DNA from 2 places in the Cellulomonas fimi ATCC 484 genome. Region 1 is predicted to be linked to the other one. Evidence: riboswitches for the same ligand, from Rfam matches in the RefSeq annotation. Region 1 holds a riboswitch; the other holds the start of a gene.
The links. Region 1 has a riboswitch for cyclic di-GMP ahead of CELF_RS10570 (PKD domain-containing protein). Riboswitches for the same ligand answer to the same signal wherever they lie in the genome.
Positions count from the first base shown of each region.

Region 2: another riboswitch for cyclic di-GMP. It lies ahead of CELF_RS11490 (BldC family transcriptional regulator); the one in region 1 lies ahead of CELF_RS10570 (PKD domain-containing protein).

Region 1 is NC_015514.1:2,314,561-2,317,952, reverse strand. Features, by position in the region: gene CELF_RS10570 (PKD domain-containing protein) at 1-1,728, opposite strand, end outside; cyclic di-GMP riboswitch class I at 1,744-1,818, opposite strand; gene CELF_RS10565 (hypothetical protein) at 1,922-2,860, opposite strand; gene CELF_RS10560 (YqjF family protein) at 2,870-3,392, opposite strand, start outside.
Region 2 is NC_015514.1:2,513,033-2,516,424, reverse strand. Features, by position in the region: gene CELF_RS11515 (PQQ-dependent sugar dehydrogenase) at 1-59, shown strand, start outside; tRNA gene CELF_RS11510 (tRNA-Asn) at 157-229, opposite strand; gene CELF_RS11505 (hypothetical protein) at 311-820, opposite strand; tRNA gene CELF_RS11500 (tRNA-Ile) at 912-985, opposite strand; gene CELF_RS11495 (DUF1206 domain-containing protein) at 1,104-1,910, shown strand; cyclic di-GMP riboswitch class I at 1,988-2,062, shown strand; gene CELF_RS11490 (BldC family transcriptional regulator) at 2,079-2,303, shown strand; gene CELF_RS11485 (TetR/AcrR family transcriptional regulator) at 2,441-2,971, opposite strand; gene CELF_RS11480 (YhgE/Pip domain-containing protein) at 2,999-3,392, opposite strand, start outside.

The DNA.
Region 1 (3,392 bases):
GTTCACGGTGGCGCCGAGCGTGGTGGACGTGCGCGCGGTGCCCGACGCCCACGTGGTGGACGTCGTCGGCGCGCCCGCGGTGCTGAAGGTCGTGCTGCGGGTCGTGGTGCCGGCCGCCGTGGCCGCCGTGACCCGCACCGCGTACGTGGTCGACGGCGCGAGGCCGGTGGCGACGACGGGCGTGGTCGCCGCGTAGGTCACGGCAGGCACGGACGCGGTGGCGGTCGCGCCGTAGGCCGTGGACGTGCCCCACTCGAACCGGACCATGCCGGTCAGCCCGTCCGGGTCGACCCACGCGACGAGCTCGGCACCGGTCGTGGTCACGGCGCGCGCGGCGACTTCGAGCGTGGGCGCCGCGGCCACCGTCACCGTCCGCTGGTCCGTGGCCGTGCCGCCCGCGGCGTCGGTGACGTCGAGCCGCGCCCGGAACGTGCCGGCCGTCCGGTACGTGTGCGCCAGGACGGCCGGTGGTGTGCCCGTGCCGGTCGTGGGTGGCGTGCCGTCGCCGGGGTCGAGCCGCCACGTCGTCACGCCGCTGCCGGTCGCCGTGCCGGCGCCCGCGCTGCGGGACGCGTCGAACGCGACGGCGAGGGGTGCACCGCCGAGCACCGTGGAGGCGCGCAGCCACGCGCTCGTGCGCCCGTGCGCGGTGGGGGAGTTCGCGATCTCGGTGAACGCGGCCGCCGTCGTCGCCGTGGAGTCCGTCCACCACGGGCACGTGCCGTGCTGGTGGAAGTACAGCGCGCCCTCGACCTCGGGCCACGACGCGAGCGTCGCGAGCGACTCGCGCAGCCACGCCGCCTTGCGGCCCGGGTCCGCCGCGTCCTCGACCGAGCCCCACTCCGCGAGGAGCAGCGGCTTGCCGTGCGCGCGGGCGAAGTCGCGGGCCGGTCCCGCGATCGTCGCCATCGAGCGCCACGCGGTCGGCACTCCCGGTGCGCAGCCCGCCCAGTTGTAGGCGTCGAGCCCCACGCGGTCGACGACGTCGTCGCCCGGGTACAGGTCGGTCGCCGTGGGACCCGTCGTGCCGCCGAGCACCGTGGGCGTCACGATCCACGTCCACAGCACGTTCGTGACGCCCGCTGCCCGGAAGACCTCGACGTAGCGCCGCCACGCCGCGCGGAACTCGGCGGGGGTGCCGTGCGTGCCCGCGAGCTCGGGCTCGTGGTGGAACGCGAGCAGCACGGGGACGCCGAGCGACGCGACGCCCGTGGCCTGCGCCCGGATGCGTGCGTCGTGGTCCCCGCGTGCGACGGACGCCCAGGACAGCCGGGTGCCCGCGAGCGTGCGCGGCTCGATCGACAGGACCGGCGTGCGTCCCGCGGCGACCGACGCGCGCAGCCCGGATGGCGGCATCGTCTCGTCCCAGCGGCTGTACCAGCGGTGCAGCTCGAGGCGACGGCCGACCCGCTCCTCGAACGCCGCGGTGGCCGCCTCGACGCTCGGTGCCGAGCGCTGCGCGACGTAGGCACCGAACAGCAGGCCGGACGGCGCGAGGTCCGGCTCTGCCGCCGCCGCGGGCGCGGGGACGAGCGGGACGAGCACCGCCGTGGTGGCGAGCAGCAGCGCGACGAGCCCAACCCGGCCCGCGCGACGGGGCCGCGGGGTCGCGTGGGCGGTTCGGCTGCGCCCCGTGCCGGCGCCGGTGCGGATTCGGGTGCGGGTGTGGGTGCGGGTGCGGGTGCGGACGAGCGTGCGCGCGGGCGCGCGCCAGTGCATGGCGTGCATGTGGAAGGCCCCCTGGTCGGCAGCCCGGCTGACCGCGTGGGTCCCGTGGCTTTGCGGCCCCGCCTCGCGACGGGTGTGCCCTTGTCTGACCTCTCGAGGCTACGAACGCCGCTGCCGCGCCGACAAGGGTCGAGGGGCCGCCGAGGGGACGTGTCACCCGCGGTTTCACCCGGCGGCGACCGGCCCGCCGGCGTCAGGCTGAGGCCGCGTCCCACCACCGCAGGACGCGCATCGCCCGCAGCGTGCTCCACCGGCTCGGCGCACCCACGGGACCCTCGATCTCGAGGTGGACCCGACCCGGGTGCACGCGGTCGAGCGCCCAGCGGCCGTCGGCCCGGCGCCGGCTGCGCACGAGCTCGACGGCCTCCGTCATCCGGGGGTCCGGCGGGTCGCCCGCGGCCCGGACGTGGTCGAGCGCGCGCAGCACGTCGTAGTGCCAGTAGTACGGGAACGCGAGCTCGAGGTATGCCGGGTCCACGACCTGCCCGGTGCTGGCGCGGCGGAACAGCCGCCGCTCCAGCAGGTACTCCAGCCCGCGCAGCCGCGCCGCCCGCACCGTCGGGTCGCCGTGCGCCCGTTCGACGGCGAGCAGGCCGTCCAGCACGCACATCGTCGTGTCGAAGGAGGAGCGGACCGAGCCGAGCTCCGCCTCGCAGTTCCAGCCGCCGTCGGCGAGCTGCTCGTCGAGCACGCGTTCCACGAGGGGACGCACGTCCACCCCGGCCCACACGCCGGCCTCGATCGTCCGCCCGTTGATGCACGGCTCGACCTCGCCGTCGAAGTAGCGCTGGCCGTCGTGCTCCCACCGGCAGCTCTCGGCGACGAGCGCCGCGGTGCGCCGCGCGGACGCCGATCCGGGGTCCAGCCCCAGCAGGATCAGCGTCTGCAGGACGTGCATGGTCGCCGTCCAGGGCTGGCCCGGCTCGTCGCCCGCGTACCCGGCGGGGAAGCAGGCACCGCCCGCCCACCGGCCGTCGGGGTCCTGCGCGGCGAGCAGCGCGGCGCCCCACCCCTCGTGCTCGACACGCGCCCGCTCGGCCGCGACCGCGTCGGCGGGTGCGTCGGTCAGGTCGCGCAGGACCTGCCACCGGATCGCCGGGTCACCGTCGAGGAGCCACGCCGTCGCGTCCATGGCCCGACGCTAGCCACCGGGTCCGACAGCCGCCGCACGTCCACGTCGGTGCGGGACGTGCACGAGGGCCACGGGACGCGGGGCGCCCACCCGCACGTCCACGCCGGGCGACCACGACACCCGGGGCGCGCCGGACGGGGTCGGCAGCCCGCAGGCCTCCAGCAGGTCGGTCCGCAGACGTGGCGCGGCGGCGTCGTGCAGCGGCCAGGGCGCGTGCTCGACGGGGACCCGCCACAGCGTCCCCGCGCGTCGGGTGAAGGCGTTCCAGCGGCCGGTCACCGCGTCGGACCACGCGTCGGGGAACCGGACCGCGTCGCCCGGCTCGACGACCACGCGCAGCCGTCGCCCCCGGTCCGTGGCGGCCGCGTACTCGACCGCGCCGGTCGTGCGGACGACCGCCCCCGCCGCGTGCACGTACGGCAGCCCGAGGACCCGCATCGCGGCGACGAACGCCCGACGCGGGCACAGGAGGGTGAGGAACCACAGGCCGTCCGTGCCGCTCGCCGGGTGCCGCACGTACGTGCGCACGTTC
Region 2 (3,392 bases), 200 kb from region 1:
GCTGGTCGAGCACGTCCCAGGCCTCGGAGATCGTCCCGACGACCCGCCTGCGGCCATAGGGCGGGTCCGGCGCGCGCCGTCGGTCGCCGGACGGTCGCGGAGACGACGAAGGCCTCCGATCAGCGGGTGACGCTGGTCAGAGGCCTCCAGGTGAAGCTCCCTCGACTGGACTCGAACCAGTAACCGTCCGATTAACAGTCGGATGCTCTGCCAATTGAGCTACGAGGGATCGTTGCGGCAAGAACTCTAGCAGCCACGCGGGGGTGCTCCGGACCACCCACCGGGCGCGGGGGATGCGCGCGGGCGGTCGTCAGCGGGGCAGCCCCGCCGCGTCGCGTGCCTCTGCCTCGGCGACGTCGAGCGCCGCCGACACGGCGGGGTCCTCGACGTCCACGGTCCCGTCGCCCAGCACCTGCGTGAAGATCTCGCCCTCCTCGTCGCGCCGCAGCGCGAGCCGCACCCGGGCGCCGCCCGGCACGGTGACGGGGACGGCGTGCACGACGGACTGCTGCACGCGCTCGCGGAACGTCTGGGTGAACGCGACCGAGGCTCCGTCCTGCGCGAACGGCAGCCGCGACGTGCCGCCCCACACCCACGTCACGGTCAGCACGCGTGTCGTGGGGTCGAGCGAGCCGCGGTCGACGTCGCTCCACGGCACCCGCACGACCTGCCCCTCCTCCAGCAGGTGCACCGCCCGTCGTGTGGCGACCGCCCACCGACCGTCCGTGAGGTGCGCCTCGACGAGGACCTTGTCCCCGGGGCGCAGGTCGAGCAGGGCGCGTTCGGGCGCGGGAAGCCGGCGTCGACGGAGGAGAGGCACCGGGCCACGGTACCCGCGTGCACGACCGCTCCGGACCGTGCGGGGCACGCCCGCGGGTGCGCCCCCCGACCGTGGTCCTGGGCGGTCCGGGTGGGGCAGGTGGGGCTTGAACCCACGACCCACGGATTATGAGTCCGCTGCTCTGACCGGCTGAGCTACTGCCCCCGAAGGCTCGCCCAGGGTACGGCACGGGTCCTCACCCGCTCTCCGGTCGCGCGGGCGGGTGTTCGCTGCCACGATCCGACGCGACGGGTCGACCGGGGGGAGATCGGGTGGTGACGGCATGACCACGACGACGAACGCCGGGCAGGGCTGGGAGCTCGCGGCGCGCACGGGGTACGCGGTGAGCGGGGTGCTGCACGTCCTCATCGGCGTGCTGGCGCTCCAGGTGGCGTTCGGCAGCAGCTCGCAGCAGGCCGACCAGTCGGGGGCGTTCGCGACGGTGGCGTCGACGCCGTTCGGCAGCGCGCTGCTGTGGCTGTTCGTCCTGGGGCTCGCCGCCCTCGGCCTGTGGGAGGTCGTCAAGGCCGTCCGCGGCGTGCCGCCGACGATGCGGGGCGACCTGCCGGGCGGCGCGGGCGGCGCGTGGCGTGCGAAGGCCGCCGGGCGGGCCGTGGTGTACCTCGCGCTGGCGGCGGCGGCGTTGGGGTTCGCGCGCGGCGGCGGCTCGTCGAGCGAGCAGCAGGCCGCGGACCTGACGGCGCGCCTCATGTCCGCGACGGGCGGACGGCTGCTCGTGGGCCTCGCCGGGGTGGCCGTCGTCGGGGTCGGGGCTTACCACGTGGTAAAGGGTGCGAGGAAGAAATTCCTGTCTGACCTGCACCGACTTCCTTCGGGCACCGCCGGGCGCGTCGTCGAGCGGCTGGGGGTCTGGGGCTACGTCCTCAAGGGCATCGCCCTCGGGATCGTCGGCGTCCTGTTCGTCGTCGCGGCCGTCAAGGCGGACCCCGCAGCCGCCGGTGGCCTTGACCAGGCGTTGCACACGCTCCGAAGCCAGCCTGGCGGTCCCGTGCTGCTCGGGCTCGTCGCTCTGGGACTTGTGGCCTACGGGGGGTATGCGTTTGCCCGGGCCCGCTTCGGCAGGCTCTGACATTCACCCGTTCGCCGCGTCCGGGAGGTGCGGAGTTTCTTGACTAACCGCTCGGAAACGGTCATAGTTCTGGATGTCAGCGACAACGGCAAACCCGCCGCAAGGTGGGGACGCAAAGCCACGGGACCCACGAGGTCAGCCGAGCTACCGAACGACAGGAGATCCATCATGGCCGTGACCACCCCCGCCACCGACGCCCCGCTCTCGCAGGGCGCCCTTCTGACGCCGGGTGAGGTCGCCGTCCTGTTCCGCGTGGACCCGAAGACGGTCACGCGCTGGGCCCAGGCAGGCAAGCTCTCGGCGGTCCGCACGCTCGGCGGGCACCGCCGGTTCCACGAGTCCGAGGTGCGTCAGCTCCTCCAGGGCGTCCCCTCGCAGCGCGCGGGCGAGTGACCCTCCGCGGCTCCTGCCGCGACCTGCACGACCCCGGACGCGGGCGGTGACACCAGTCGCCGCCCGCGTTCCGCGTGTCCGGACGACGCGGTCGCTCGGCGCGCGCACGGGCGGCGGCTGCACAGGGTCCCGCCGGCTCAGCGGACGGTGCTGAGCACCGCCTCGCGCACCTCGTCGAGCGAGCGACCCGGCTGGAACACGAGCCACTCCAGCCCGGCCACGACCGTCGCCCCGAACAGCGCCGCCGCGGTCAGCGACGGGTCGCGCTCGGGCCACGCGTCCCGCACCGCCGCCGCGAACACGCCCATCGCGTCGTCCCGCAGCGAGCGGATCGAGTCCTGCCAGCGCCGGCCCGTGGCGACCATGACCTTCGCGAAGTCCGGGTGGTCGCGCACCTGCGTGAGCAGCTCGGTGACCAGGGCCTCGACGGCCTCCCGCCCGTGCGCCCCCGCGGCCGCTCCCTGCAGGGTCGCGGTGAGGTGCTGCACGCCCTCGCCGAGGATCGCCTCGAACAGCTCCGCCTTCGAGCCGAAGTTGTAGAAGACCGACCCCTTCGCGACGCCCGCCGCGGCGGCGATCTCGTCGACGGACGTCGCGGAGTACCCGCGGTCGGCGACGAGGGCGAGGGAGGCGTCGACGATGCGCTGCCGGGTCTCGGTGCTCCGCATGGGGGCAGCCTCTCAGGTCGGCGGTCGTCAGAGGGTCAGCGCGGGGTGCAGGCGCGACAGCGTCCACGTGCGCATGCGCCCGGCGCGCCACGACGTCACCGCGAGCGAGCCCACGAGCAGCGTGACGAGGTACGCCACCGCCGTCCACAGCCGGCCGTCGGGGTTGCCCGTGAGCAGTGCGCGCAGCCCGTCGACTCCGTAGCTCATGGGCAGCAGCGGGTGCAGGGCCCGGAAGAACGCGGGCGACGTCTCGACGGGGTAGGTCCCGCCCGCCGACGCGAGCTGGAGCACGAGGAGCGCGAGCGTCGCGACACGACCGGCAGCCGTGCCGAGCAGTGCGAGGAGCATCTGCTGCAGCGCGAGGAACGCGGCGACGACGAGCACGGTGAACGCGAGCGCCCCGAGCGGGTGGCTGGGCGTG